Regions from separate parts of the Halomonas sp. PAMB 3232 genome, predicted to be linked through region 2. Evidence: predicted binding sites of a transcription regulator. Region 2 holds the regulator's gene; the other holds the start of a gene.
What was found. Region 2 encodes FliA, which starts transcription of late flagellar genes. Its sites were predicted from a motif close to CTAAAGTTNNNNNNNNNNCNGCCGATA; they were not measured.
Positions count from the first base shown of each region.

Region 1: RN346_RS14555 (flagellin) is a predicted target of FliA. The motif match lies at 3,355-3,381, and genes of this name have one in related genera.

Region 1 is NZ_CP134865.1:3,173,238-3,189,100, reverse strand. It holds gene RN346_RS14570 (hypothetical protein) at 1-60, opposite strand, end outside; gene fliD (flagellar filament capping protein FliD) at 424-1,725, shown strand; gene fliD (flagellar filament capping protein FliD) at 1,920-3,224, shown strand; gene RN346_RS14555 (flagellin) at 3,453-4,295, shown strand; gene RN346_RS14550 (flagellin) at 4,499-5,359, shown strand; gene RN346_RS14545 (flagellin) at 5,565-6,407, shown strand; gene RN346_RS14540 (flagellin) at 6,683-7,546, shown strand; gene RN346_RS14535 (flagellin) at 7,751-8,605, shown strand; gene RN346_RS14530 (glycosyltransferase) at 8,879-11,185, shown strand; gene RN346_RS14525 (hypothetical protein) at 11,205-12,458, shown strand; gene RN346_RS14520 (NAD-dependent 4,6-dehydratase LegB) at 12,458-13,447, shown strand; gene RN346_RS14515 (hypothetical protein) at 13,456-14,100, shown strand; gene neuC (UDP-N-acetylglucosamine 2-epimerase) at 14,093-15,247, shown strand; gene neuB (N-acetylneuraminate synthase) at 15,253-15,863, shown strand, end outside.
Region 2 is NZ_CP134865.1:3,530,774-3,546,636, reverse strand. It holds gene RN346_RS16315 (methyl-accepting chemotaxis protein) at 1-170, shown strand, start outside; gene RN346_RS16310 (methyl-accepting chemotaxis protein) at 267-2,429, shown strand; gene RN346_RS16305 (CheR family methyltransferase) at 2,426-3,298, shown strand; gene RN346_RS16300 (chemotaxis response regulator protein-glutamate methylesterase) at 3,362-4,420, shown strand; gene RN346_RS16295 (methyl-accepting chemotaxis protein) at 4,446-6,146, shown strand; gene cheY (chemotaxis response regulator CheY) at 6,204-6,593, shown strand; gene cheZ (protein phosphatase CheZ) at 6,633-7,328, shown strand; gene flhB (flagellar biosynthesis protein FlhB) at 7,444-8,610, shown strand; gene flhA (flagellar biosynthesis protein FlhA) at 8,607-10,691, shown strand; gene flhF (flagellar biosynthesis protein FlhF) at 10,732-12,972, shown strand; gene RN346_RS16265 (hypothetical protein) at 13,056-13,553, shown strand; gene RN346_RS16260 (flagellar protein FlhE) at 13,591-13,995, shown strand; gene RN346_RS16255 (RNA polymerase sigma factor FliA) at 14,021-14,719, shown strand; gene RN346_RS16250 (motility protein A) at 14,759-15,574, shown strand; gene RN346_RS16245 (OmpA family protein) at 15,579-15,863, shown strand, end outside.

The sequences.
Region 1 (15,863 bases), 360 kb from region 2:
ACGCAGCCGAGACGCATCTACGGCGGCAGGGGCGCCGGGGGTGTCACCTTCGCAGGGCATTGAATGCTCCATCGTTTAACGAACAACGTTTCCCTAGTGTAATGGAGCTGACCTATTTAGACCAAGGTCTAAGTTTTTGGCGTGTTCAACGCTTGGGTTCGGTACGTATTGCGCCCTGCGGTTATTTCCTCTTGGGTGGCTCTTTTAACCGAAAAAGTCGTAAAGATTACAGAAAATAACCGTTTACTAAGTTAAAAGTGGGATAAAGGCTAAAGACACTGCGCGATTTGCCGATAATCAATGCATTGACACAGGCAAATTTCAGCTCGCCTAAAGAGCAGGCGATCACATTTAAAGGGGCAGCAATCGATGGCTTCCATATCTTCACTGGGCATTGGCTCGGGGCTCGATTTAAACGGGCTATTGGATCAGCTTCAAACCGCCGAGCGCGCCAAACTTCAGCCCATTGCCGAGCAGGTTCAATCTGCCAACACGACCGTCTCTGCCTATGGAGCGCTCAAAAGCGCGGTTTCCACGTTCCAGGATGCCACCCAGGCGTTGAACGATACGTCGTCGTTTGAAAGCCTCACCACCAATGTCGAGGGCGACGGTGTTATCGCCATTGCGTCCAGCGAAGCACAGGCGGGCCGGTACGACGTAGAGGTGGATCAACTGGCAACTGCTGGTAGCCTCGTGACAGAGCGTTTGGATAGCGCTGATGAAAGTGTTGTCAGCGGTGAGCAGACGCTCAGCTTCGCACTGACTGAAGGCAGTATGCCCGAGATCACGATCGCCGATGGCAGTTCGCTTGAAGACATTCGAGACGCCATCAACGATCAAGGCGGCGGTCAGGTGACTGCCTCTATCATCAATGACGGGCAAGGGTATCGGCTCTCGGTCATGTCGAGCGAGACCGGCGCTGATGCCAGTATCGAAAGTACCAATTTCTCGACCATTCTATCCGGTGATGTCACCACCTCGGACACTCAGGTCGTGCAAAAGGGACAGAACGCGGCGTTCAACGTCAACGGTATCGATATCGTCAGTGCCTCCAACCAGGTCGAGGGCGCCATTCAAGGAATGACCTTGACGCTCACGGAGGCCGGTACTTCGAGTACCATCAAGGTCGAGCAGGATAATGAAGCACTGCGTGAGAACGTGAATACCTTTGTGGAAAGCTTCAACACGCTCAAGAGCACCTTGAATACCTTGACCAACTTCGATGTGGAAACGGGCCAGTCGGGAGGCTTGAACGCTGATGCGACTACACGAGCCGTCGAGCGCGAGCTCCGTCAGGCTATTAGCGGTATGACCGGCGGTGACGGCTTCAACGTACTGTCCGACGTCGGCATTTCATTGCAAACCGACGGTACGCTAAAGGTCGATGACGAAAAGCTGGATAACGTCATTGCCACCCAGCCGGACAGGCTGGCCCAATTTTTCGCAGGGAGCAGCGAAGGAGGCGGCATGGCCGGACAAATCAATACGTCTCTTGAGCGCCTGGTAGGCGATGGCGGCCGCCTTGATACGGCCAAAGAAAATGCAGAAAGCCGCGTCGAGTCGCTACAGGAGCGCTATAGCCGAACCGAAGAGCGCATCGGGCAAACCGTCGAGCGTTATCGTGTTCAGTTTCAAGCAATGGATAGCATGGTGGCGCAAATGAATCAGACGGGTGCCTATCTCGAACAGCAGTTGGGAATGCTGGCCCAAACCAACCAGAGCTAGGCCCAGCTCTCACGGACAGGAAATGCCCAGCTACAACGCTGGGCTTTTTTTAGAGGTATCTTTTGAAGGTGCCTAAAGTTCGTTATCACCCCGCCGATAAACAAGGTAATCAACCCATACTCTTTGCTACTTATTACTCGAGGATTTAACCCATGGCATCAATCTCCGCGCTTGGTGTAGGTTCCGGGTTGGACTTGAACGGTCTGGTGGATCAGCTTAAAGCCGCTGAGCGCCAGAAGCTTACCCCCGTTTTACAGCAGCAAAGTGCTCAAAAGACCAAAATTTCGGCCTATGGGCGTCTTGAGTCGGCGATGGACCGGGTCAACACCTCGGTCAAGGCGCTAAACGATGCCTCGACCTTCAAACAGCAAAAAAGCACGGTAACCGGCAGTGGCGTTCTGGCCACGGCGGGTGAGAAGGCCAACCCTGGGCGCTTTGAAATTAGCGTGTCTCAGCTGGCTCGTGCCGGCAGCGCGGCGTCCAATAGTGTGGCGCTGGATCAGGAGCTCACTGCTACTGATACGAAATTGAAGCTCAATTTCGGCGCGGGCACTACGCAGACGAGCCTTGACGTCGATATCAAGGCAGGCAGCACGCTAGCCCAGGTACGCGATCAGATCAATGCAAATAAGGAGTCGGGTGTTACCGCCTCGCTTGTCAACGATGGCACCGGATACCGTTTGGCGCTCAGCTCAAAGGAAACCGGCAAGGACGCCTCGCTCACAGGGTTTTCCGGTCTCGATGGGCTTTCAATGGATAGCACGACGGTGCGGCCAGGCCAGGACGCTGCGCTCAACGTCAACGGCATCGCGATCACCAGCAAGACCAACCGCGTCGAAGGCGCTATTGAGGGTGTAACGCTCGATCTCACCGCCGTGTCGGAATCCCCCGCCACCCTGGTGATCGAGCGAGACAACGACTCCTTGAAGGAGGCGATCAATAACTTCGTCAGTAACTACAACGAAATGAAATCGACCGTAGAGCGCATGACCAAGTTCAACGGCGAAGGCGAGATCTCGGGCGAGCTGATAGGTGACCGTACCGTACGCACTATCGAAAACCGCTTGAGTCGTGACGTGAGCGACAGCTTGGCGGGCGGCGATATCACGCGGCTGTCTGAAATCGGAATCTCGATTGATGAGCGCGGGCGCTTGAAGGTCGACGAAGAAAAGCTCGATGCCGCTGTTGCCAACGACCCTGAAGGCCTATCTGCCTTCTTCGCTGGTGACAGCAAGGAAGCAGGCTTTGCAGGGCGCCTCAGCACAACATTGACGACCATTACCTCAGAAGATGGCCTCATTAAAAGCTCGGTCACCAGTGCAGAACAGCGAATCGAGAGTCTCGATAAGCGCAAGGAGCGCATGGAAGCCAGCATCGAGCGCAACGTGGAGCGCTATCGTAAGCAGTTTGCCCAGCTCGATGGCATGATTGCGCAGATGAACTCCATGAGCAGCTACCTGGGCCAGCAGTTCGATATGCTGAGCAATATGCAGAAGTAGTAAACCTTGCTATCAAACGAAACGGTGCTAATACGCTCTCGTTCGTAACGACAATTTATTTTATCAGCGGGGCCGTAAGGCCCCGTTATAGTTTCAAGGCCAAATTTTCATAAAAAAGTGGGTAAATGAGCTAAAGGATCGCCCCGCTTCGCCGTTAATTATAACAACGGCGATGCAAGCGCCGATTTATAGGCCTCTCTTGGGCCACTAAACACAGAGGATTACCCCATGTCCGTCATCAATACCAACATCACTTCCATGATCGGCCAGAACAACCTGAGCAAGTCCCAGGGCATGCTGGCTCAGGCGCAGGAGCGTCTTTCTTCCGGCCTGCGTATCAACAGCGCCTCCGACGACGCAGCAGGTCAGGCGATCGCCAACAAGATGACCGCCCAGATCAAGGGTATGGATCAGGCGAGCCGTAACGCCAGCGACGGTATCTCGCTCGTTCAAACCATGGAAGGCGGCCTGGACCAGATCAACGACAACCTGCAGCGTATTCGTGAACTGGCGGTACAGGGTGCTAACGACACTAACACCGCCGATGACCGCGCGGCGATCACCACCGAGATCAACGAGCGTATCGCTGAGATCGACCGCGTAGCGGGCAGCAACAACTTCAACGGCACTAACCTGTTGTCAAGCGGCGCGAGCACGGCGCTCAATATCCAAGTCGGTTCTAACACCAGCGGCAACGACACTATTACCGTCAATACTTTCGACGCAACTAGCAGTGCGCTGGGTGTTAGCGGGTCTGCGGCGGCTCTCTCCGGTGCCGGCGCGACTCACGACAACTTCCAGACGCTGATCGACAATGTCGATACCGCCGTCAAGTCGCTCGACACGCAGCGTGCGACTCTGGGTGCCACGCTGAACCGCTTCGACTCTGTGATCGATAACCTGGCGACCACGACTACTAACCTTTCCGAAGCGCGCTCACGCATCGAAGATGCCGACTACGCGAAAGAAGTGTCGAACATGACACGTGCCAACATCCTTCAGCAGGCGGGTACGTCCATGCTGGCCCAGGCTAACCAGACCCCGCAGTCTGTACTGTCTCTGCTGGGTTAATCGCTCAAGCAGTAGTACCACGAGCGAAGTGAACGACGGGGCCGCAAGGCCCCGTTTTTCGTTGGGCGCCTCGCGCATTTTTCTCATGTGAATCGCGCGAAAGGCCTAAAGAAGTGCCTCCAACAGCCGTTAATTATAATAACGGCGATGCAAGCGCCGATTTAAAGGCCTCTCCTGGGCCACTAAACACAGAGGATTACCCCATGTCCGTCATCAATACCAACATTACTTCCATGATTGGCCAGAACAACCTGAGCAAGTCCCAGGGCATGCTGGCTCAGGCGCAGGAGCGTCTTTCTTCCGGCCTGCGTATCAACAGCGCCTCCGACGACGCAGCAGGTCAGGCGATCGCCAACAAGATGACCGCCCAGATCAAGGGTATGGATCAGGCGAGCCGTAACGCCAGCGACGGTATCTCGCTCGTTCAAACCATGGAAGGCGGCCTGGACCAGATCAACGACAACCTGCAGCGTATTCGTGAGCTGGCGGTTCAGGGTGCCAACGACACCAACACCGACGATGATCGCGCCGCAATCGAAACCGAGATCAACGAGCGTTTGGCCGAGATCGACCGCGTAGCGGGCAGCAACAATTTCAACGGTACCAATCTTCTTAACGCCAGCGGCAGCCTGAGCATCCAGGTCGGTTCCAATACCGATGTTGAAGACGTCATCAATGTTAAAACTGTTGACGCTACCGTGTCGGGCCTTGGTTTGACTGGCGCGTCGGGAGGGATTGTCGCAGGGACTACCTTTACGGCCGCTAGCGGAGCTGGCGCCCACACCAGCTTCCAAAGCCTGATCGATGCCGTTGATACTGCTACTAAAACACTGGATACCAACCGCGCTACTTTGGGTGCTACGCTGAACCGCTTCGACTCCGTGATCGACAACTTGGCGACCACCTCGACCAACCTGTCCGAAGCACGCTCGCGAATCGAGGACGCCGACTACGCCAAGGAAGTGTCGAACATGACGCGCGCCAACATCCTCCAGCAGGCGGGTACGTCGATGCTGGCCCAGGCGAACCAGACGCCGCAGTCGGTATTGTCTCTGCTGGGCTAATAGTCGGGTAAGTGCTGCCATTGACAGCTAGAGTAACGGGGCCAATTGGCCCCGTTTTTCGTTCTTTCTGCAAGCAAAATTATTTTCACAAAACGGCTTTAAACCATTCAAGAATCCACGTTAACGGCCGTTAATTATAATAACGGCGACGCAGTCGCCGACCTGTAGGCCCTTCTCAGGCCATAAAATACCGAGGATCTCATCCATGTCCGTTATCAATACCAACATCACCTCCATGATCGGCCAGAATAACCTGCGCGCTTCGCAGAGCATGCTGGCTCAGGCACAAGAGCGTCTCTCTTCCGGTCTGCGCATCAACAGCGCATCCGACGATGCCGCCGGTCAGGCGATCGCAAACAAGATGACTGCTCAGATCAAGGGCATGGAGCAGGCCAGTCGTAACGCCAGCGACGGCATCTCGCTCGTTCAGACCATGGAAGGCGGTCTGGATCAAATCAACGACAACCTGCAGCGTATTCGTGAACTGGCGGTACAGGGTGCTAACGACACCAATACCGCCGACGATCGCGCGGCGATCACGACCGAGATCAACGAGCGTATCGCCGAGATCGACCGCGTAGCGGGCAGCAATAACTTCAACGGCACTAACCTGCTTAATGTTAGCGGTGGCGGTACTCTGAACATTCAGGTTGGCTCCAATACATCGACCAATGATGTTATTGAAGTGAGCACAATCGATGCGACTAGCGCTGCCTTGGGAGTGAGTGGCGCAGCTGCCGCGCTTTCCGGTGCAGGAGCATCGCACACGACTTTCCAGAGTTTGATCGACGCTGTCGATGGCGCAACGAAAACCCTGGATACCAACCGCGCGACTTTGGGCGCCACGTTGAACCGCTTTGATTCCGTGATCGATAACCTGGCGACCACCTCGACCAATCTGTCCGAAGCGCGCTCACGTATCGAGGATGCCGATTATGCCAAGGAGGTGTCCAACATGACCCGCGCCAACATTCTGCAGCAGGCGGGTACGTCCATGCTGGCTCAGGCCAATCAGACCCCGCAGTCCGTTCTATCTCTGCTTGGTTAATAACACATTAATGAGTGTCGACGGGGCCGAAAGGCCCCGTTTTCGTTATAGGCTTGAGAGAAATATGGAACACTTCGTTACACGCTATAACCCCCGCATAGCCTGAAAATAACGCAGATCTTCTGCATCATTTTTCTATAGCGTTACTCTTTGCTACATAAAAAAAGCCTTGTTTCTTCAAGTGTTGGATATAGCAGCCGTTACCCCTTGGTAGCGACGGCACAAGCGTCGCCAAGTTGGCCCGCTGGCCAGTTATACTTCAAGGAGCAATACTCATGTCTGTAATCAATACGAATATCACCTCCATGATTGGCCAGAATAATCTGAGCTCTTCACAAAGCATGCTGGCTCAGGCGCAGGAGCGTCTCTCTTCCGGACTGCGTATTAACAGCGCCTCCGACGATGCCGCAGGTCAAGCCATCGCCAACAAGATGACTGCCCAAATCAACGGTATGAGCCAAGCCAGCCGTAACGCCAGCGACGGCATTTCCTTGGTGCAAACCATGGAAGGTGGTCTCGATCAGATCAACGACAACCTGCAACGTATTCGTGAGCTGGCGGTGCAGGGCGCTAACGATACCAACACGGAAGAAGATCGCGCGGCGATTGCCACCGAGATCACTGAGCGTATTGAAGAAATTGATCGTGTTGCGGGTAGCAACAACTTCAACGGTACTAACTTGCTGGACGGCGTTAGTACTGACGACCTGGAAATTCAGATCGGCGCGAACACCACTGACGATGACACCATTTCAGTAAGCCGCTTTGACGCCACTAGCGACAACCTGGGCGCGGTGAGTGGTGGGGTTGCCAACCTGGAGGCAGCGGCCACCGCGGTATCAGGTGGTGGTGACCATAGTGATTTCCAATCTTTGATTAATTCAGTGGATAGCGCCGTAAAAGAATTGGACACTAATCGTGCGGAGCTGGGTGCCACGCTCAACCGTTTCGATTCGGTGATCGACAACCTGGCAACGACCGAAACCAACCTTTCCGAAGCTCGGTCGCGCATCGAAGATGCCGACTACGCGGATGAGGTCTCCAACATGACCCGCGCTAATATCCTCCAGCAGGCGGGCACCTCCATGCTGGCGCAGGCTAACCAGACGCCGCAGTCCGTACTGTCTCTGCTGGGTTAATTGCTCGAGCAGTAGCACAACGAGTGAAGTGAACGACGGGGCCGCAAGGCCCCGTTTTTCGTTGGGCGCCTCCCGCATTTTTTCTCATGTGAATCGCGCGAAAGGCCTAAAGAAGTACCTCCAACAGCCGTTAATTATAATAACGGCGATGCAAGCGCCGATTTAAAGGCCTCTCCTGGGCCACTAAACACAGAGGATTACCCCATGTCCGTCATCAATACCAACATCACGTCCATGATTGGCCAGAACAACCTGAGCAAGTCCCAGGGCATGCTGGCTCAGGCGCAAGAGCGTCTCTCTTCCGGCCTGCGTATCAACAGCGCCTCCGACGACGCAGCAGGTCAGGCGATCGCCAACAAGATGACCGCCCAGATCAAGGGTATGGATCAGGCGAGCCGTAACGCCAGCGACGGTATCTCGCTCGTTCAAACCATGGAAGGCGGTCTGGACCAGATCAACGACAACCTGCAGCGTATTCGCGAATTGGCGGTTCAGGGCGCCAACGATACCAACACCGCCGATGACCGTACTGCGATCACCACTGAGATCAACGAGCGTCTGGCCGAGATCGACCGCGTAGCAGGCAGCAACAACTTCAACGGCACTAGCTTGCTCAATGCCAGCGGCAGCCTGAGCATTCAGGTTGGCTCCAACACCGATTCCGAAGACGTGATTAGTGTCAAGACCGTCGATGCGACTGTGGCGGGTCTGGGCTTAGCAAGCGGCAGTGAAATCACCGGCACCACATTTGCCGTTAGTGGTGGCACCGCAGCCCACAGCAGCTTCCAGAATCTAATCGACTCCGTCGATGCCGCGACCAAGACTCTGGACACCAACCGCGCAACCTTGGGTGCCACGCTGAACCGCTTCGACTCCGTAATCGACAACCTGGCGACCACCTCGACCAACCTGTCCGAAGCGCGCTCACGAATCGAAGACGCCGATTACGCGAAAGAAGTGTCCAACATGACTCGCGCCAACATCCTTCAGCAGGCGGGTACCTCCATGCTGGCCCAGGCGAACCAGACGCCGCAGTCTGTACTGTCTCTGCTGGGTTAATTCTTTCAGCGGTACAACTAATGAAACAACCGAACGGGGCCAAAAGGCCCCGTTTTCTTTTAGGTGGCTCAGTGTCAGCTCCTTTACACGTTTCCTACCAGGCCAGCCTAAAGCGTGGCGTCGCACATTCGGTAACTATAATTATCTCCTTCGCAACCCTGGTTCCTGAAGCAGTCCATGGAATACCTGCTTAAAAACCGGTGCATTTGCCTCTTTGGTACACGTGGTCGCGAAGTAGACTAGGCAGACTGCCACTTTTTTGCGAGCTGCCTAATGGCCAAGACGACTCCCGCCACACCCAAACGTAAACCTCGTTTGCTATGGGCCAACCCGTTCTGCCTTTTGGATACGTCCAGCGGTGCAAGCATGACCGTACGCCAAATGCTGCTTCAGTTAGTGGCCAATGGGTATGACGTCAAAGTGCTGGGAGCGACGGTATTCGACAACCCCAAGGGAATGGCGCTTCTCAAGGAGCAGTTCGCTGATCTCGATTCCCATCTGCACCAGTTGATTGACGCGAAAGATGGTCCTCTGACTCATCAGATGCTCGTGAGCTACAGCTATAACCGGAATCATTTCACCACGCACGAAGAAGGGCTCTGGTATAGCCAGTATGTATATCTGTTGGATTCCTTCAAGCCGGACGTTGTGTGGTTCTACGGTGGCCAGACCGTGGATATGCTTATCGCCGACGAGGCCCGCGATCGAGGTATCCCCGTGGCCTTTTATCTGGCTAATGGCAACTATAAATCGCCCCGCTGGTGCCGTGATATTGATCTGATCGTAACCGACAGCCAAGCAACGGCAGACATGTATCGCAAGGAAGTAGGATTTACCTCCACGCCGGTAGGCAAGTTCATTGCCTCGGACCGCTTCGTTGCCGATGAGCACGAGCGCAAGCGACTTCTTTTTGTGAATCCGAGCTGGCAGAAGGGCGCCAGCGTGTTCGTACAACTGGCTGAAAAGCTCGAGCGAGAGCGTCCGGATATCGAACTTGAGGTCGTGGAGGCGCGCGCCGATTGGTCGGCCGTGCTGCGTGAGACGACCAAGCGGATGGGGCAACAGCGCAGCACGTTGAGTAACGTGACTGTGACGGGTAATACCAGTGATATGCGAGGGCCTTATAGCCGCGCGCGCGTATTGGCTGCGCCCAGCCTCTGGTGGGAGAGCTCCGGGCGGGTGCTTGCTGAGGCCATGCTCAATGGTATACCGGCGCTGATCACCAATCGCGGTGGCATGCCCGAAATGGTAGGTAAGGCGGGTATCACCTTCGATTTCCCCGAACAGTGTTATGAAGAGCCCTACCAGCATCTGCTTGGCGAGCAAGAGTTACAGCCGCTATTCAATGCAGCGGTCGCTTTTTTCGATGATGAGGCGCTCTATCAGAAATACGTGGCACAGGCTTTCAACATAGGTGAAGAGAAACACCACATTGATCGTGCTACCGACAGACTGCTTAGTGCCTTGGCTCCTCTGGTGCGAGAACGCGCTGGTAACAAGGAGTTTTCGGCCAGCCAGAAGAAGCGTCATCGCCAACGCCTTCCAAGCAGGGCCACCAAGCCAGAAATGAAAGTGGATCGCACTCTACAGCAGCTGATCAACGGCAAAATAAAAGGCGTTTTGGGGAGCGACACCCAAGCGACCAAGCTGCATCTCACTGAAGATTTTACTTGGCAATTAAAGGGGAAGATCATCGTACTTGATAATCGTGCCAGCCTGATCAAGAGTGGTTTGGCTGATCAGATGGCAGTAACTGGGGCGTTCGGTATCGTAGCCTTTGACCCCGCCAGCGAAATCAAGACGCCCAAGCAATACGAAGGCAGTGATACGATTCAGCTTTTCCAGCACGCTTTATTGGGCGATGGTCGACCGGCCACCCTGCATGCCTGCGTTGCCCCGGAAATGACCAGCACTTTGGCACCCCTTTCGGCAGATAAATTAGCCGAACGCCACCATTTAGGGGCACAGGAAATCGCGGATCTGCCGATCAATACGGTAGCTGTGGACAGCATTACGGGGCTGGAGAGCCTCGATTGGCTCATTCTGGACGAGTTGAGCGATGCCATGGCCGTTCTGGAAAACGGCAAGCAATATCTCGAACAGACGCTGCTGGTTCAGGCACGCGTGCCGTTTCAATTAACTCACGAGAAGCAGCCCAGCCTTGCCGAGCTACAGCATTGGGCGAGCCGCAACGGGTTCCGTTTCTACCGTTTTCATAATATCCGCCACCATAGCCATCTGCCGGAAAAACTGAACGAGCGTTCGCCCTGCGCCAGCGAGCAGGAGAGTGCGGATGTACTCTTTCTACCCAGTTACGAGCGTATGGCGAAGCTTAGCGATAAGCAGAAAAGAAAACTCGCTTTTATCATGAGTGCCTGCTTTGCCGCACATGATATGGCCTTCGAGTTGATGGCGGGCATCAGTCATGACAAAGCGTTAGAATTTCTCGAAGCCCACAAGATTTTGCCTTCTACTACACAAACCGACGGCGGTGATGAAAATCGCTCTTCGACGCGGATGGACGCGTCTCAAGCCGCCTTTCTGGGGCACGACGACAACCTTTTGGCGTTAATTGATTGATATAGCAGAGGCGGCTTGAATGTTTGCTTACGAAAAGTTCGATGTTTTTGACGAGATAGTCTCGAGTCTGCCGGTGGGTAGCGCGCTGACCTACTCACCACTGCTCAGGGAGGGCTTTCAGTTCTGCCTGGACAAAGCAGATAAAATTGGCGATGTCGAGAACACAAAAAGCTTGGGGCTGTCGGGCGTCGATCGTTCTCGATACCCGGCCAAACGCGAAATCAGAAAGATTGGTTACTTCCACGACCAGGATTTTTTGAGCAATATTCTGACCGGTTTTGAGGCGCAAGGTGTCACGGTCGAAAAGCTCGAACTTATTCCTGCGCGATTCAAGAAAGTGCTAAGTAACAAGCAGCGAGAGGAGATAGACTTTTTCGATCACCACTTGCGTACTTCGTTTGGCTGCGATATCCGCGAGAAGCTCGAAGATCGTTTTTATCTCGTTAACGCCATGATTCCAAAATACTACGACCTGCTCAAGCGGTCAGGAGTCGATGCTCTCCTTTTCAGGGTCTACTACGGACTTAACTACTTCCCCATTATCTTTGCCTGCAAGATGCTGGGGATTACCGTAATTGACGTTCAGCACGGTATTAATGGGCTTAAACACGTTTGCTATTCAAGATTCAAACAAAGTGAAATTGACAGCCCATTTCTGCCAGATATCTTCTGGACATGGAGTGATATGGCAACACACATGTTGACCAAGGGAAGCGCCATTGAATCAGGCGCTACGGTGGTCGAGGGGGGCGGGCCTGTCTACCTTTCTCGCGATGCCAAGGAGGGAAATAAAATACTTTATACCCATCAGCCACAATCAAAGGGCATACCGGTGCCCTTGGAAGAGATCAAACGCGTTTATCAACTGAAAAAACGCGAGATCGTTGTCAGACCTCATCCACTGCATATTGGTGAAGCAAAAGAAGTGATGACTTTACTCCAAAAAGAGGGAGTCAAAGCGAAATTGGAGGACCCTAACAAGCTAGCGATCAATGATTCGTTAAAGCAGGCCGGTGTTCATATCACTTGGTCCTCCACCTGTGCACTAGATGCACTCAACTTTGGTGTGCCTTCTGTTCACTGCTCGGAGCTTATCGATGAGGTGGAGCGTGAGTTCGTAACTGGTCTTCTTTTTAGATGTTCCGAAGTCACTAAGGATAACCTCGTCAGAGATCTATCCAGGGCTAGCCCCTATAGTCTCGGTTCAAAAGAGCGTGTGACGCATGCGGTTTCGAAAGTATTGTCGCTTCCCGCTAGCGAAGGGAGCTCTTAATGAAAGCGAGTAGAGAGGTGCTGGTAACGGGAGCCGATGGATTTATCGGTTCTCATTTGGTCGAGCTTTTGGTCGAGGAGGGCTATCGCGTAAAGGCGCTTGCCCAATACAACTCCTTCAATAGCTGGGGGTGGCTTGAAGATATCGGCTGTTTGAACAGCGTAGAGGTCGTCAGTGGTGATGTCCGCGATCCCCACTTCTGTAAGTATATTACCCGGGAGGTTGACACGGTCTTTCACTTGGCAGCGCTCATTGCCATTCCTTACTCCTACATCGCGCCGGATAGCTACGTAGATACCAATGTCAAAGGTACGCTCAATATTTGCCAAGCAGCCCTTGATAATGGTGTAACTCGTTTAATTCATACCTCTACGAGTGAGGTATATGGCACTGCACAGTATGTCCCTATTGACGAGCATCATCCGTTGCAGCCGCAATCGCCTTACAGTGCGTCCAAGATAGCCGCTGATGCCATGGCAATGAGTTTCTATAATGCGTTCGATCTACCTGTTACGGTAGCTAGACCCTTCAACACCTATGGTCCCCGTCAGTCGGCTCGCGCCGTCATACCGACCATCATCAGCCAGATAGCATCCGGGATGAAGCAGATCAAGCTAGGCGATGTTTCGCCCACTCGTGACTTTAATTATGTGGAAGATACCTGTTGCGGTTTCCTGGCTTTGGCCAACAGCGATATTGCGATCGGCGAAACAGTAAACATCGCTTCTAACTACGAAATATCGGTCGGCGACACGCTCGGAATCATTCGTGAATTAATGGATCACGATGTCGAGTTCATTATTGACGAACAGAGGTTGCGTCCCGGTAAATCGGAAGTGTTCCGTCTTTGGGGAGATAACGCCCGCCTTCGCGAGATGACCGGTTTTTCCCCTCAGCACGACATTCGTGAAGGACTCAAGAAAACGATCGACTGGTTTTCTCAACCCAACCAGTTGGCAAAATACAAAGCCAATCTATATAACATTTGAGTTATACCATGCTGCCTAAGCTGATCGAATTCGTTCGTGGCTATTACCGTACGGAGGCGTTCAATCCCCTACCTGAACTTGTATCTCAAGGTGGTAGAAAAACCTATGTGGCTGAAACGATTGGATCTACTTTTGTTTCCAGCGTCAGGAACTATGTTGACAAGCTAGAGCATAGTATTGCCGTTTATAGGGGCATCCCCAACTCAATAGCGACAAACAAAGCGCCGTATCCTTATGAATATACGAACGATGAGCTGGGCTATAACTACGTCATGCTGACCCCAAACTCTGCGTGTGTGAATGGCCAGATCAAGCAAATCGAGACATTTGCTGGAGAGAAATGGCGCTTGGCAGCGGGCTTTGCTGATCACTTTGAGGCCGGTGATCCTCTCGTTATAACCGAGCAGGACGGGTGGCGTAGCAACTATTGGCTCAATGCGGTGATTCGTGGCGAGGTGGCGCAACGTGCGGAATGGCTCAAGCTGATCAAACACAAGATCATGGTGACATTGCTTATCGGGAAATTGAGGAGTTGGCTGCCCATGTATGCTCATTCGCCCGTCGGCGACATATCCCATTTAGAGTGTTTAGAGAAGCGAGTAGTTAATTTGGCTAGCAGCCTGATTCTGTTAGGCAGGAGGAGCGATGCGTAACGTCGCTGTTTTTACCGGAACTCGTGCCGAGTACGGTCTACTGTACTGGTTGATGAAAGAGATCGACGCTCATCCTCGACTATCGTTGCAGGTGATCGTGGCTGCCATGCACCTCTCTCCCGAATTCGGTAAAACATCTAACCTGATCGAATGTGATGGCTTTAGCATCGATGCTAAGGTCGAAATGCTGCTTTCTTCGAATACCGGCGTTGGTGTTGCGAAATCCATCGGTCTTGGCGTCATCAGTCTAGCCGATGCACTGGATCGCCTGAAACCTCATGTGATCGTGATTCTGGGCGATCGATTCGAAGCGTTAGCCGCAGCCCAAACGGCCCTGATGCTCAAGATTCCCATCTTGCATGTTCATGGCGGTGAGGTGACCGAAGGCGCCTACGATGATGCCATTCGCCACGCGATCACTAAAATGGCGATGATGCATGCTGTGGCAGCTGAGCCTTATCGGCAGCGAGTTATCCAGATGGGGGAGGATCCTCAACGTGTCGTGAATACCGGTGCGCTTGGCTTGGATCATGTCAAACGCTCACCTCGTTTGAGCCGAGAAGCGCTTGCTAAAACGCTTCACTTTTCACTTGAACGCCCTTTTTTTCTGGTGACCTATCATCCTGAAACTCTTGCAGACGTGCCGGCACTGGAGAGTCTTCAAACTGTTCTTACAGCACTTGATGAGTGGCCTGACTACCAAGTCATCCTGACCTATCCGAATGCCGATGAGGGTGGGCGGGAGATGATAGGTGCTATTGAGGCGTATAGCGCGCGCCAGCCTCATCGCGTTATGGCCGTTCCATCGCTGGGATCCCAGCGCTACCACTCCGCGCTGGCCGAGTGCGCTGTCGTTATAGGTAATTCATCAAGCGGTATCATCGAGGCACCGAGCTTTCTGGCGCCGACCGTTAATATTGGTCAGCGGCAAGCTGGTCGTCTAGCCGCTGCGTCCGTGATTAATTGCGATTCGACATCAGCTTCGATTCGAGGGGCTATTCAGCACGCGCTGAGCCCGGAGGTTCGCTCTGACACTCGACGTTTTCAAAACCCCTATGGGCAAGGTGATGCAGCCGGTCGCATTATGGACATGCTGTTATCCATGCCTTTGACCACGATCAAACGTTTCCATGACTATTTGGGGTAACCGTTTTGATATCCGATAAGGTATTCATCATTGCCGAAGCTGGCGTTAACCATAATGGCGACCGCCAGCGTGCTTTCGACCTCGTAGATGCCGCCGCCGCCTCTGGTGCCGACGCCGTAAAGTTTCAGACCTTTAACGCAAAGCGGCTGGCCGCTGGTTCGGCACCTAAAGCCGCTTACCAGCAGCAGACCACCGATGTCGGCGAGAGCCAGCTTGTCATGCTGCAGGCGTTGGAGCTGCCCATGGAGTGGCACAAGCCGCTCCAACACCATGCGCATCAGCGCGGAATCGAGTTTCTGTCGACCGCATTTGACCTGCAGAGCCTTGCGTTTCTGGAAACGCTGAAGCTACCTTTCTATAAGGTTCCCTCAGGGGAAATCACCAATGCGCCGCTGCTGTGGGCTTTTGCTAATACCGGAAAGCCACTCGTCGTTTCTACAGGCATGGCATCGCTGTCGGAGGTTGAGCAGGCGCTGGCGATCATCAGTCACGCCATTCGCAATGACCAGCCGCCACAAGACATGACGGAGGTCTGGCGAAACTGGAGTGAGCAAGTAGCACGCGAAGTGCTATCGGATAGGGTCAGCCTTCTGCACTGCACCTCGCAATATCCGAC
Region 2 (15,863 bases):
AAGGCGATGCGGCGCGCCTGCGTGACGCGGTCGAGCGCTTCAAGGTCGCCGGGGGAGCGACTCAAGGCGCGTCGGCGCCGGTAGCCAGGCCGGCGCTGCCCGCCGCGCCCGTCGAGCGCGCCAGGCCGGTACGCTCGGCGCCGGCCGTCGAAGAGTGGGAGGCGTTTTAAACCGGCATCGTTCGGGCCGTCATCAGTACCCCTGGAGAACACGGTTTCGCCGTGCTCTGCATCGGGATCATTTTCAAAAAAAGAACAAGGTAGAGCATGCGCAATAACCAACCCGTCACGCAGCGCGAAATCGAACTGGGAAGCGACGATTTTCTGGTCTCGCGAACGGATCTTGAGGGCAACATTACTTATGCCAACCCGGCGTTCGTCGCGATCAGCGGCTATACGCGCGATGAGCTGATCGGCGCGCCGCACAACATCATTCGCCACCCGGACATGCCGCCCGTGGCGTTCAAGGATCTGTGGCAAACCGCCAGAGCGCAAAAGACCTGGCGTGGGCTGGTCAAGAACCGCTGCAAAAACGGCGATCACTACTGGGTCGAGGCCAGCGTCACGCCGATCATCGAAAACGACGAGGTGGTGGGCTACACCTCGGTGCGCATCCAGGCGAGCCGCGAGGCGATCGACCGCGCCCAGCGCGTTTACGCCGAGGTCAACGCCGGGGGGGGCAAGGCGATCTATCTCGACAAGGGCCGTATTCGCCGGCGCGGCGCGCTCCAGCGGCTAAAGCGCCTGCGCCTGACGACCATTCGCGCAAAGCTCGTCGGCATGGTGGTGATCGGCAGCGCGCTGTTGCTGTTGGGCGGCGGGCTTGGGCTTTTTGGTATCAACGCCGCCGGCGATCGGCTGACGCAGCTTCATCAAAACGGTTTGCGTGACGTCATTCGCTTGCAGCAGATCGACCAGGGCATCGCGTTGACGCGTCAGTCGCTGGTCGAGTCCGATCGGATGGAGCTGGTCGATCGCCGCTTCGATATCGGTGATGAGATCACTCAGCGTGCCGAGGAGATCAGTGCGACCTGGCAGGCCTTTTTCGATCGAGAGGAGAACGCGACCGGGCTTGCCACCGAGTTCGACGCGCAGCTTGAAACGTTTTTCGAAGGCGGCGTGACGAGCGCCGTTCGGGTACTGCAGTCCGACGACGCGCTGGACGTGTTTACCCAGCTGGGCGATATCACCACCCAAATCAACGAAGAAGGGCGGGCGCTGTCGCTGATGGTGAACGAGCTGATCGGTCAGGAGCAGCGCGCCGCCGAGGCGATGGCCGCCGAAGGCGAACGGGCGCAGGCGAGCATGCTGACCACCCAGGCCATCGTCATGGTCGTTGGGCTGCTCGCACTGATTCTGCTGGGTGTCATGATTCTGCGCTCGATCGTCAGGCCGCTCAATGACGCCTCGCGCTTCACCCTGCAAATCGCCGGCGGCAACCTCGCAGCCCGCGCGCCCTCGACGCGGCGCGACGAGATCGGCCATCTGCTGGGCTCGCTGAACACCATGCGCAAGAGCCTTGGCAGCATCATTGGCGACGTCAAGGAGGGGATCGACGTGGTCACGCCGGCGGCGCGCAATATCGCCAGCGGCAATGAAGAGCTCTCGGCGCGCACCGAACAGCAGGCGGCGTCGCTGGCTCAAACCGCCTCCAGCATGGAGCAGATGACCGCGACCGTACGGCAAAACAGCGACAACGCTCAAAAAGCGCGCCGTCTGGCCGATAACAATGCCGAGCGGGTCAGTCAAACCGGCGACCTGATGACCGAGCTTGTCAGCAACATGCAGCGCATTACGCAAAGCTCGCAAAAGATGACCGACATCATCGATGTCATCGACGGCATTGCGTTTCAGACCAACATTCTGGCGCTGAATGCTTCCGTGGAGGCGGCGCGGGCCGGCGAGCACGGTCGCGGTTTCGCCGTGGTGGCCGAAGAGGTGAGAAATCTCGCCGGCCGTTCGTCCGCCGCCGCTCAGGAAATTCGCGGTCTGATCGACAGCTCGCACCAGGATGTCACCACCGGCGCCTCGCTGGTCGAGCAGGCCGAAGGTGCGATCAACGAGGTGGTCGACGCCGCGCGCAGCGTGACCGACATCATGCACCAGATTTCGTCGGCATCAGAAGAGCAGAGCAGCGGCATCAGTGAGGTCAACCAGTCGGTGACCGAAATGGATCAGGCCACGCAGCAAAACGCCGAGCGTGTGCAGCAAACGGCGCAGGCCGCTCTTGCGCTCGAGCACCAGGCAAGCCTTCTGTCGATGTCGGTCGAGGCGTTTCGACTGCAGCGGCAAACCCAACAAGCCCACGCGAGCGCGACTTATAAGACGCCTTCGCCGACGCTTTCCACCGGGAAGTCATCTTCCCTACCGCCGGCTGCCAGCCCCGCTAAGCGGCAGGTCGCGGTTGCAGAGGAGTGGCAGGAATTTTGAACGAATCATGCGTTGAGTCGGGAGAAAAAAGCCCCTGGACGACGGGCGGTCAGGTCGAGCGCGACCTGATTCTCACGGACGCCGACTTTTTGCGCGTTAGGGAGCTGATCTATCAGCGGGCCGGCATCGTGCTGGCCGAACACAAGCGGGAGATGGTTTATAGCCGGCTGGCACGGCGACTGCGTCATCACGGCCTGACGCGCTTCACCGATTATCTGACGCGCCTCGAGCGTCAGCCGGACGCGAGTGAGTGGGAGGCGTTCACCAACGCGCTCACGACCAACCTGACCGCGTTCTTTCGTGAGGCGCACCATTTTCCGCTGCTGGCCCAGCACCTGAAGGACCGCACCGGCCCCGTCACCATCTGGTGCGCGGCGGCCTCCACCGGTGAGGAGCCCTACTCGATCGCCATGACGCTGCTGGAAGTGCTCGGTTCCCGGGTGTCGAACGCCAAGGTGATCGCCACCGATATCGACACCGATGCGCTGGCGAAGGCGCGCGCGGGGATCTACCCCCAGGAGCAGGTGCGCAAGCTCGACGAAGCGCGCGTAAAGCGCTTTTTCCAGAAGGGAACGGGCAGCCACGAGGGCCTTGCCCGGGTGCGCCCGGAAGTGGCGGCGCTGGTGGAGTTTCAGCCGCTCAACTTGCTGGCGCCCTCCTGGTCGGTAAAGGGGCCTTTTGACGCCATTTTTTGTCGCAACATCATGATCTATTTCGATAAAGAGACACAGTCCCGAATTTTGGCCCGCTTCGCCCCGGTGATGAAAAGCGACGGTCTGTTGTTCGCCGGCCACTCGGAGAATTTTTCCTACATCAGCGACGCTTTCAAGCTGCGTGGCCAAACGGTCTACACCCGGGCCGTGCGGTGAGCGCCGAGCCGAGACCCTGCTGGAAAGGCGTGTAGCGATGAATTCACTAACAGGAGGCGGACCTTGAGTACTGCCAAAATCAAAGTGCTGTGCGTCGACGACTCGGCGCTGATCCGTGATCTGCTCACCACGATCATCAACGAACAGCCGGATATGCAGGTGGTCGCCACCGCCCCGGACCCACTCGTGGCTCGCGATTTGATCAAGCAGCACAATCCGGACGTGCTGACCCTCGATGTCGAAATGCCGCGCATGGACGGGCTCGATTTTCTCGACCGGCTGATGCGCTTGCGCCCAATGCCGGTGCTAATGGTGTCGTCGCTGACCCAAAGCGGCTCGGAAATCACCCTGCGCGCGCTGGAGCTTGGGGCGCTTGATTTCGTCGCCAAACCGAGCATCGGGGTGCGCAGCGGCATGATGGAGTACGCCAACGAAATCGCCGAAAAGATTCGCGCCGCCGCGCGCTCGCGCCCGCGTCAGGCGCGTAAGCCCACGTCGGCGCCGGCGGCGCTGAGCGCGCCAATGATCACCAGCGAAAAGCTGATCATCATCGGCGCCTCGACCGGTGGCACCGAAGCGATTCGCGCCGTGCTCGAGCCGCTACCCGCCAATTCACCGGCCATTTTGATTACCCAGCACATGCCCGGCGGCTTTACCCGGTCGTTTGCCGAGCGCCTGAACAGACTTTGCCGTATCACCGTGAAGGAAGCCTCGGAAGGCGAGCGCGTGCTTCCCGGGCACGCCTATATCGCCCCCGGCGGCCAGCATTTGGAACTGGCCCGCAGCGGTGCCAACTACGTGGTGCGCCTGCACGATGGCGAGCCGGTCAACCGACACCGCCCCTCGGTCGACGTACTGTTTGACTCCGCCTCGAAGTATGCCGGCAAGAACGCCATCGGCGTCATTTTGACCGGCATGGGCAAGGATGGAGCCAACGGGCTTTTGAAGATGCGCCAGGCCGGCGCACCGACGATCGCCCAAAACGAGCAGAGCTGCGTGGTGTTCGGTATGCCCCGCGAAGCGATTGCAGTAGGCGGCGCCTGTGAGGTGCTGGCGCTGGATGACATTCCTGAACGTCTCATGGCGCTGGTGGCAGCGTCCGGTCGCGCGCAGCGGGTATAACTTTATATAAGGGGGTTGATAGGTCATGAAGCATATCGGGCGTAATTTGAGTATCCACGCGGCCGTCATCGCAGCGCTTGGCGGCTTTACGGTGTTGATACTGGCGTTGATCGCACTCAACGTGATGACGGATCGTTCTACCGCAAAGAGCGTGAATACGCTGACCACCATCAGCCGGGCGCAGCTCAACGAACTCAACCGGGGTGATTCGCTGCTCAACCAGGCACTGTTATCGCTCGAAACCGCGTCCAACTACCTCACAGGGAACCAGAGTGCGCTCGCCACTGAGTCGCTCAACACGGCGCTCGACCGCATCGAGCGCGCCGAAGCGCGCTTTAACAACTTCATCGCGACGCCGCGAACCCCTCAGGGCGAGGAGCTGGCACGAGAAATGATCGCAGACTATCAACGCCTGATGCCGGTCGTTAGACGCCAGCAAGAGGCGTTGCTAAACCGTGACATGGCGACTTTCAACCAGCTACGCACCGAAATGAAAGCGCCGCTGGCCACGATGGCAGAGAGTATCACCGCGTTCACCCAGTACGGCTTTTCACGGGTAGATGCGATTCAAGATGAGCTTGAGTCGCAGCGCCATCTGTTCAACATGCTCTACGTCGCGGCGGTGATCATCTCGCTCATTCTCATCGTCGTGATTTACATCGGCCTGCGTCGCACCGTGACCTTGCCGCTCAACGACGCCGTGCGCCGGCTCAACAAGATCGCCGAGGCGGATCTGACCGAGCCGGTACCCCCCTCGGGCAAGAATGAAATCGGTCGCCTGTTCGCGGCCATGGGCACCATGCAGCAAAACCTGACCGGGCTGGTCGAGCGCGTACGCGGCGGCAGCAGTGAGATCCACCACGGCACCCGTGAAATTAGCCAGGGCAACACCGAACTCTCTTCGCGCACCGAGCAGCAGGCGGCCTCCATCGAGGAAACCGCGGCGAGCATGGAAGAGATGACCGCCACCGTGAAGCAGAACGCGGACAACGCGCGCCAGGCCAGCACCCTGGCCGGTGAAGCGTCTACCACGGCGGAGCATGGCGGCCAGGTCGTCGAGCAGGTGGTCCAAACCATGCACGGCATCTCGCAAAGCTCGCAGAAGGTCGCGGACATCACCAGCGTAATCGACTCGATCGCCTTTCAAACCAATATCCTGGCCTTGAACGCCTCGGTGGAAGCGGCGCGGGCCGGTGAGCAGGGCCGCGGCTTCGCCGTGGTCGCGGGCGAAGTGCGCAACCTGGCGAGCCGCAGCGCCGACGCCGCCAAGGAGATCAAGACGCTGATCGACAGCTCCGTCAAGCAGATCAGCGAAGGCTCGACCCTGGTCGAGCAGGCAGGCGCCACCATGACCGACGTGGTCAGCGCCGTGCGCCGGGTCTCGGACATCATGGACGAAATTTCCGCCGCTTCTCAGGAGCAGAGCGACGGCATCGAGCAGGTCAGCCAGGCGGTCGGTCAGATGGACGAAGTCACCCAGCAAAACGCGGCGCTGGTGCAGCAGGCTGCCGCCGCCGCGGCCTCGCTCGAAGAGCAGGCCAGCCGCCTCGAAGAGGCGGTCGCGGTGTTCAAGGTGCTGGACGGCGGGCGCGGCTACACATCGGCTGCCACCGCCAGTGCGCGCCCCAAACCGGCCGTAGCACCCCAGCCCGCCAAGCAGATCGCTCAACGACCCGAGCCCGCGCGAGCGCGTGAAAGCCAGGTCGAAGAGTGGGAATCCTTTTAATTCAACGCCCCCGACGCCGGTCGGGGGCCAATGCCCCCTATAGAGAGAGAACGAGCAATGGCCGACAAGAACATGAGCTTTCTGGTCGTGGACGATTTTCCGACCATGCGTCGCATCGTGCGCAGTTTGTTGAAGGAGCTGGGCTTCACCAACGTCGAGGAGGCCGAGGATGGTCAGGATGCCCTCAACAAGCTGCGCGCCGGTAGCTTCGAGTTCGTCGTCTCCGACTGGAACATGCCGAATCTGGATGGGCTCGAGATGCTCAAGGAGATTCGCCAGGATGCCGCGCTCAAGGAGCTGCCGGTACTGATGGTGACCGCCGAGGCGAAAAAGGAAAACATCATCGCGGCCGCCCAGGCCGGTGCCAACGGCTACGTGGTCAAGCCGTTCACCGCCGCGACCCTTGAGGAAAAACTCAATAAAATCTTTGAAAAAATGGGCAAATAAAGTGGTCGGGCTTTGCGCCTGGCGCACGAGGAGAGTGCCATGAGTCATAACGAGCAGGCAGACAACAAGACGCTGCCCGACGACGCCGCCGATGATTTGATTCATCGGATCGGCAAGCTCACCCGTATGCTGCGCGACAACATGCGCGAACTCGGGCTCGACAAGGAGATCGAAAAAGCAGCGGTGGCCATTCCCGATGCCCGCGACCGACTGCACTATGTCGCCACCATGACCGAGCAGGCGGCCGATCGCGCACTCAACGCCATCGACCGCGCCCAGCCGCTGCAGGATCAGCTCGCCGAGCGGGCCGAGGCGCTCGACAAGCGCTGGGCGGCCTGGTTCGAAGCGCCTCAGGAGCTCGATGAGGCGAAGGAGCTGGTCAAGCAGACGCGCGGCTACCTGGGTGACGTGCCCGCGATGACCGCGGCCACCAACAAGGAGCTGATGGACATCATGATGGCCCAGGACTTTCAGGACCTGACCGGCCAGGTCATCAAGAAGATGATGGATGTAATCCGCGAAATCGAGCACCAGCTCGTGCAGGTACTGATCGACAACGTGCCCGGCGCCGAGGCGCGCGAAAGCATGCAGCGCAAGGCCCAGGATCAGTGGGAAAACGACAGCGTACGGCGCAAGGAAGAGCTGCTCAACGGCCCACAGATCCGCGATAACGCCCCGGATATCGTGACCGGCCAGGATCAGGTGGACGACTTATTGGACGAATTAGGCTTTTAATACCTTGTTATTGAGACATTGTTAAACGTCTCATCTGGCACACTAGGCACCTTACTCAGCCGTCCTTCGGGGCGGCTGACTTTTGGTGCGCCGTCCAGGATGAGCCGGATGACTCATGGCAGACAACGATAGCGATCAGGAAAAAACCGAAGAGGCCACGCCCAGGCGAAAGGAGAAAGCCCGTGAAGAGGGGCAGGTTCCCCGCTCGCGTGAGCTCACGACTTTTCTACTGCTGATGGCCGGCGTCATCGGGCTTTGGGGCATGGGCCAGATGCTCTACGACCAGCTCGGCATGGTGATGGAGCGGGCATTCTTGTTCGACCGCCACCAGGCCTTCGACCCCATGCCAATGCTGACCAACGCGCTCGATCTCGGTGAGCGCACGCTGATTGCGATGATTCCGCTGTTCGTACTGCTCGGCGCCGTGGCGCTGGTCGCACCCGCGCTGCTGGGCGGCTGGCTGGTCTCGGCCAAATCGATGCAGCCGAAGTTTTCCAAGCTCAACCCGATTTCGGGCGTCAAACGTATCTTCTCGAGCCAGGCGCTGATCGAGCTTGCCAAGGCGATCGCCAAATCGATTCTGGTCGGCGGCATCGCCAGCGCGTTCATCTATTTCAACATCGACCGGCTTTTGGGTCTGGCCGACCAGCCGGTGCAGCAGGCGCTGGCCAGTGCCCTGAATCTATCGGCGCTGGCGGCGGCTTTAGCGATCGCGTCGCTGGTGGTGGTGATTCTGATCGACGTGCCTTTTCAGCTTTGGAGCAACGCCAAGAAGCTTCGCATGAGCCAGGAAGAGGTCAAGCGCGAGCACAAGGAGTCCGAAGGCGACCCGCACGTGAAAGGGCGCATTCGCCAGCAGCAGCAGGCCATGGCGCGCGGGCGCATGATGAGCAAGGTGCCCGAGGCCGACGTCATCATCACCAACCCCACGCACTACGCCGTCGCGCTCTCCTATCAGGAGGGCCAGATGGGCGCACCGCGCGTGGTGGCGAAAGGCGCCGACGCGGTGGCCGCGCGCATTCGCGATATTGCCCAGGAGGCGAGCGTGCCGCGGCTGGAGGCCGCGCCGCTGGCGCGGGCGCTCTATCACCACGTTGATCTCGACGGCGAAGTGCCGGCAGAGCTCTATACCGCCGTGGCCGAGGTCATGGCCTGGGCGTACCGCTTGAAAAGCGTGACGCAAGACGGTGGCGAAACGCCGCCAACCCCCGATAACTTACCGGTTCCCGACGAGATGACTTATCCCTCCCGAGGCCCCGGTGCTTTTGAGGCACGCTCATGAAGGCGTTTAGCCAGTTGATCAGTCGACGCAACCCCTTTGGCGATGTGCCGATCAAGCTGTTGGCCGGCCCGCTGCTGATTCTCATGATCCTTGGCATGATGATCGTGCCGCTGCCGCCGTTTGCGCTGGATCTGCTGTTCACCTTCAATATCGCGCTGTCCATCATGGTGCTGTTGGTGAGCATGTTCGCCGAAAAGCCGCTCGATTTCGCCGCGTTTCCCGCGGTGCTGTTGTTCACCACGCTGCTCCGGCTATCGCTCAACGTCGCCTCGACCCGCGTGGTGCTGATGGAGGGCCACCAGGGCGGCGCCTCGGCGGGCAAGGTGATCGAGGCTTTCGGCACGTTTCTGGTCGGCGGCAACTTCGCCGTGGGCCTGGTGGTGTTTCTGATCCTGGTGATCATCAACTTCATGGTCATCACCAAGGGCGCCGGGCGCATCGCCGAGGTCGGCGCGCGCTTCACTCTGGACGCCATGCCCGGCAAGCAGATGGCGATCGACGCCGATTTGAATGCGGGCCTGATCGGCGAGGAGGATGCCAAGAAGCGCCGCGCCGAGGTCGCTCAGGAGGCCGACTTCTACGGCTCCATGGACGGTGCCAGCAAGTTCGTGCGCGGTGACGCCATGGCGGGGCTGGTCATCATGGTGGTCAACATCATCGGCGGGCTGGTCATCGGCATGATGCAGCACGGCATGAGCTTCGCCGACGCCGGGCGCACCTATACGCTTTTGACCATCGGCGACGGCCTGGTCGCGCAGATCCCCGCGCTGGTGATCTCCACCGCCGCTGGCGTGACGGTATCGCGCGTCAACACCGAGCAGGACGTGGGCCAGCAGATGCTCAGCCAGCTCTTCGTCAATCCGCAGGTGATGATTCTCGCCGCCGCGGTGATGGGACTTCTGGGCATGGTGCCCGGCATGCCCAACCTGGTGTTCTTGATCTTCACCGCGCTGCTCGGCGGTCTCGCCTGGTATCTGAAGCGCCATCAGGAGAAGGTGCTGGTAAGCGAGGACATGGCCCAGGCGCCGGTGCCAATGCAGGAAACGCCGGAGGCGAGCTGGGAGGACGTGCAGCTGGTCGACACGCTGGGGCTCGAGGTTGGCCACCGCTTGATCCCGCTGGTCGACTCGCGCCAGAAGGGCGAGCTTTTGGCGCGAATCAAGAGCGTGCGCAAGAAGTTTGCCCAGGAGGTCGGCTTTCTGCCGCCGGTGGTGCACATTCGCGACAACCTCGAACTCTCCTCGAATGCCTACGTGCTCTCGCTCAAGGGCGCCGAGATCGGCCGCGCCGAGGCGCAGCCGGGCAAGTGGCTGGCGATCAACCCGGGCCAGGTCTCCGGCGAGCTGTCGGGTACGCCCACCGAGGACCCCGCCTTCGGCCTGCCGGCGGTGTGGATCGATGCCAGCCAGCGCGAGCACGCCCAGGTATTTGGCTACACGGTGGTCGATGCCAGCACCGTGATCGCCACGCACTTGAACCACCTCTTGCACCGCCACTCGCCGGAAATGCTCGGCCGCCAGGAAGTGCAGAAGCTGCTCGACAAGCTCGGCGACGAGCAGAAATCCCTGGTCGAAGAGGTCGTGCCCAAGGCGATTTCGCTCACCACGCTCCAGCGCATCCTGCAGAACCTGCTCGAAGAGGACGTTTCGATTCGCGACATGCGCACGATTCTGGATACCCTGGCCGACGTCGCCGGCCAGCAGAAGGACGTGGGCGAGCTGACCGCTCAGGTGCGCATCAGTTTGGGGCGCTCGATTACCCAGCAGTGGTTCGCAGGCCAGGAGGCGCTTCACGTGATCGGCCTGGACGCCCAGCTCGAGCAGGTGTTGATCCAGGCCATGAACGGCAACGGCGCCATGGAGCCGGGGCTGGCCGATACGCTGATGAACCAGACCCAGCAGGCGCTGGAGCGCCAGGAAGCCAGCGGCGAGCCGCCGGTGCTGGTGGTTCAGCACTCGCTGCGCCCCATCGTCGCGCGCTTTTTGCGCCGCCGGCTGCGCCACCTGGTGGTGATGTCCCAGGCCGAAATTCCCGACGACCGCACGCTCAGAATCACCACGCTGGTGGGCGGGTCGCGATGAGACGTTGCGGGCGCGCTTTGAATAACGAAGGGGGAGAGCCATGAGCGTAAGACGCTTTATCGGTGCCAACAGCCGCGATGTCATGCGCCAGGTGCGCGCGGCGCTGGGCGACGAGGCGCTGATCGTCGCCAACCGGCGCACGGACACCGGTGTCGAAATCCTGGCCATGGCCGAGGACGCCGCGCTGGATCACACCGCGCCGCCAGCGCCTCAACCGGACATCGAGCCTTCAAGGGAGCGTTTAGCCGACGTCGATCGCCCCTACGCGCACGTTGCCGCGGCGCTCGAGGCGCCGCCCTCCACCGCGCCGGCAAGCGCGAGCCAGCCTTTCGAGGCGGTCAGCGAGCGTCTCTTGCAGGAGATGCAGGACATGCGCGCGCTGCTCGCTCGCACTCACGTGGCGAGTGCGCCGGCGCCGTCGACGGCGCAAACGCTCAACACGCTGCTCGCTCGCGTGGGGTTTGGCAACGAGCTTTGCGAGGAGATCAGCGCGGCACTGCCCGAATCGCTCGGCGCACTGTCGCCCCAGGACGAGCGGGTTCTCGCGTGGCTGCACCGCCAGCTCGTCGCGCGGCTCAAGGTACTCGACAGCGAAGAGGCGTTTTTCGACCAGACCGGCATCGTGGCGCTGGTCGGCCCGACCGGCGTGGGCAAGACCACCACCACCGCCAAGCTCGCCGCGCGCTTCGTCATGCGCCACGGCACGCGCCCGGTGGCACTGGTGACCACCGACAGCTTCCGTATCGGCGCCCACGAACAGCTGCGGATCTACGCCCGCCTGCTCGACACGCCGATGTACGCCCTCGATCACGAACAGCCGATCGACGACCTGCTCGGACGCCTTGGCGGCAAGCAGTGGGTGATCATCGACACCGTCGGCATGAGCCAGCGCGACCAGCGCGTCATCACCCAGATCGACCAGCTGCAGGGCGGCGGCTCTAGGGTGCGCCTGGTGCTGGTGCTCAACGCCGCCAGCCAGCCGGAAACCCTGGAAGAGGTAGTGCTGCGCTACCGCCAGGCGGCGCGGGCGGCCGGGGCGGAGCTCGACGACTGCATCATTACCAAGCAGGACGAGGCGGGCCGGCTGGCGCCGCTTCTGGATATCGTCATGCGCTTTGGCCTGCGCGTACTTTTCTGCTCCAACGGCCAGCGCGTACCGGAGGACATGCAGCTGGCCGAGCCGACGGCGCTGGTGGACCAGGCGCTCACCCACGCCATGACCGACGTGCGCGAGCGCGAACCCGCCCGCCCGGCCTGGTCGAGCGAGGCGCTGGCGCCGCGTTGGTCGCGGGAAGTGCTGGGCCAGGGGCGGCGCCTTGGCCTGCTGATGGCGAGCCTTCGCGAGCGCGTTGCCGGCTTCTCTCTGCTGGAGGCGAGCTGGGATATCGCCGCGCTGCCCGGCGTGCTCCACGACCAGCGTTTGGCAGCGCTTGCAGACCGCTCTCATGAGCAGCGCGCGCTGGGGGTGGTGTGGTCGCCCCGGCGCGCCGAGCGCGGCATGGAGTGGTCGATGCCGGATCTGAATCTCGATGCCGACGGACGCCTCTGTGCGCTGACGCTTTTACAGCACCGCCAGAGCGCCGGCTGGCAGGCGCGCATCGATGCGCAGCGCCAGGCCGCGGTGCATCTGCTGCCCACCCTGGTCGAGGGCGAAACGCTTAACGCGCTGGAAGCCGAGCGCTTGACCTGGGTCAGCCGGGTCAGCGGAAGCCAGCGGGTATACTGGCAGGGCGAGCGCTACGCCATGGCCGCGCTGTTTGACGAGGCGACCCTGGGCCACCAGGTGCCCGTGCGCTTTCGCGGTCAGTCGCTTTCGCTCTACAGCGCCCACGCCGAGGTTACCGACGTCGCGGGCCGGCGGCTGCTCGCCTGGCGCGGCGAACTGCGCGACCCGGAAACATCGCGGCGGGTCGCCAAGCGCTATTGGCTCACGCCGGCGCGGCTGGGGAGCGAGGCGCTGTCGCTTTTGATCACCCAGCTGCAAAGTGAAGGCACGGTAGCGCTGACCAAACGCGTTTGGCGCGCGCTCAAGGAGTCGGACGGCGGCGAGGTCAGCGCTGAGCTACGGCTCTTGATGGCCAGCGGCGTAGCGTGCGTGGCCACCCACCTGGACAGCGCCGAGGACGAAGAGGCCCAGGCGTTGCAGCAGGATTTACTGCGCCTTTTGGGTAGCCCGCGCAAGCGCCGCGATAGCGCGCTGGCGGACGCGATCATGCACTTTCTAATGACCCGCGACGCGATCCGTCAGTTTGGCAGCGTCAGCCGCGAGACCTTTGCATGAGCGGCCAGGACCAGGCCGCGGGGCTGCGCCAGTGGGCGAACCTGCGCACCGGCCAGTCGGCCGACGCGCAAGGCGACGACGATGTGCGGCAGGCTCAGGCGTTGGAGGCGAGCGAAGCCGATGCGCGCGCTGTCGATGCGCCCGTCGCGGACGCGCATGTCGCCAACGCGCACGTCGCAGACGCGCATGTCGCAGACGCGCATGTCGCCAAAATACCGCTCGCCGTGGTCGGGCTTGGGTCGAAGCAGCGCGAGCCGGTGATCGCGCGCCTCGACGAGTGGTCGCGGCTTGGCCGGCGCTGGGCGGCAACGCCAGAGAGCTGGGAGGTCGTGCCGGTGGACGCCGATGCGCCGCTCCAGGCGCTCTGCGCGCGCTACTCGCGCTGGGCGCTGTGGGTGCGAAGCGACGCCGAGGCGTTCGCCGCCATGTACCGCACGCTGCGCCTGGTCAGCGAACACCAGGGGCCCAAACGGCTGTTGGCGCTGCATGAGCCGGGCCTGCCCCGCGCCGGGCTGCTCGAGAATCTGCGCGCGGCGGCGACGGCGTACCTGGGGATCGAACTGCTGCTTTTGGCCAGGTAGGCCATACTGAGTGAGCCACTATGGTTAGGTTATGCTAATGAGAAACGTCATTCTCGCAGCGCTGAGGGGGGTGGTGGCCAGCGGGCTTTCTCTGTCGGCCCTGGCGGGCGGGGGCAGCTGGAGTGTCGATACGACTGGGCTGATGGTCGCGATGAGCGACCGGGCAAGTGCCAGCCAGGCGCTCGCGCCGCCGCCCAGTGCCGAGATTCATCAGGGGCGCATCGAGCGCGTCAACTGGCGCTTCGAAGCGCCGCCGGGGGCCGATATCCATGCCTGGCTTTGCCACCCGGAGCGCTGCGTCGCCCTCGACGGCCAGCGCGGCAGTGCCACCGGCCTTGCCGGGCTCAATGCCGGTGCGCCGCTCGAGTTTCGTTTCGCGTTGGGGCGTGGCCAGCCGCCGGTGAGGGTGAGAGGGCTTCAAGTGATTGTGAACTATCAGTGACCAGCGATTAGCCAGGGGCACGCCGATGTATACAGCAAAGGGAAGAATCCAACACAGCGATATGGTCAACCAGCACATGCCGCTGGTGCGTCGCCAGGCGCTGGCGTTGCAAGTTCGTTTGCCGGCCAGCATCGAGCTCGACGATCTGATCCAGGCCGGCATGGTAGGGCTTTTAGAGGCGCTGGGGCGTTTTGATGCCGCCCAGGGGGCGAGCTTCGCCACCTTTGCTAGCCAGCGAATTCGCGGCGCAATGGTCGATGAGCTGCGCACCCGGGACTGGCTGCCGCGCAGCGTACGCCGCTCGGCCCGGGCCATGGACGAGTCCGTGCGCCGGCTGGAGCAAAGCCTTGGCCGCCCCCCGGAAGAGAGCGAGATCGCCCGCGATCTGGACATGCCAATTAACGAGTACCAGCAGCTTCTGGCGGACACTAATAGTGGCCATCTGCTGCCTTTTGAGGAGCTTCTGGAGGAGGGCGGCGAGCCGATTCAGGAGTCGCTGAACGCGCCTTTCGAGGAGCTACTGGACGGCCAGCAGCGCGAAACCCTGATTGCCGCGATCGAGGCGCTGCCGGAGCGCGAAAAGCTGTTGATGGCGCTTTACTACCAGGAAGAGCTCAACCTCAAGGAGGTGGGCGCGGTGCTGGGCGTCACCGAGTCGCGCGTGTCGCAGCTACACAGCCAAGCCATCAGCCGTTTGCGGGCGCGTCTGCACGAGCCGGACTAAACCTTTTCACTGTTAACCCCAACCGGCGAGGAGCCGTCGATGAACCCCTCTACCCTGATTGGAATAGGCGCCAGCATCCTCTTGCTGGTGAGCGTGCTGTTCTTTACCGCAGAGTCCGCGGCAAGCTTCATCAACCTGCCCGGGCTTGCCATCGTCATCACCGGCACGCTGGCGGCGACCTTCATCAGCTATCCGCTCAAGGAAGTGGTGCGCGTGGTACGCCTGGTGGGGCTGGTATTTCGCCGCGAGAATACCTATGTGCGCGACGACATCGACGAGCTAGTCTCCATGGCCAGGCTCTGGTTCAAGGGCGACGTGCGCGCAGTGGAGCGCGAGCTCGAACACACCCGCAACCCGTTTTTGCGCACCGGCATCCAGCTCGTCATCGCCAACACCAAGGAAGACGAGATCTTTGACATGCTGCGCTGGCGTATCGCCAGGCTCAAGGCCCGCGAGCACGCCGAGGCGCAGATCTTTCGCACCATGGCGACCTACGCGCCGGCGTTTGGCATGATCGGTACCCTGGTGGGGCTGGTCAACATGCTCGAAGTCATGGACGCCGGGGATCTCGAGGTGATCGGCCCGCGCATGGCGGTGGCGCTTCTCACCACCTTCTACGGCATCCTGCTGGCGAACCTGGTGTTCAAGCCGGTGGCGGTGAAGCTCGAGCGGCGCACCGAGGAGCGCTTGATCACCATGAACATGGTGCTCGAAGGCATTTCGCTGATCACCAAGCGCCGGCTGCCGTCGTTCATCGAAGAGACGCTGAACTCGTTCGTGGCCAACTACCACGACGAGATCAACGACCCCCACGTGAAGCCGCGCCCGGGCAGCGGCGTCGCGGCGAAAGGCTAGCGCCATGCTCAATTGTGACGCCCGCCACGCGCTGGAAACGCCCTTTACCGGCGGCGACGGCGAGGAGGGGTGGCTGACCAGCTACCTCGACGTATTGACCCTTCTGATCACGCTGTTCGTGCTCCTGCTGGCACTGACGCCGGCGGGTAGCGGCGGCGAGGCATCAAACGAAGGCCAGGGCCTTCAGCCGCTCTCCTCGGGAATCTTGCCGCGCGACAGCGGTCTATCGCCGGCCATGGCCGCGCTCGACATTCAGGGCGTAAGCGTCAGCCAGGGGCGCGAAGGCGTG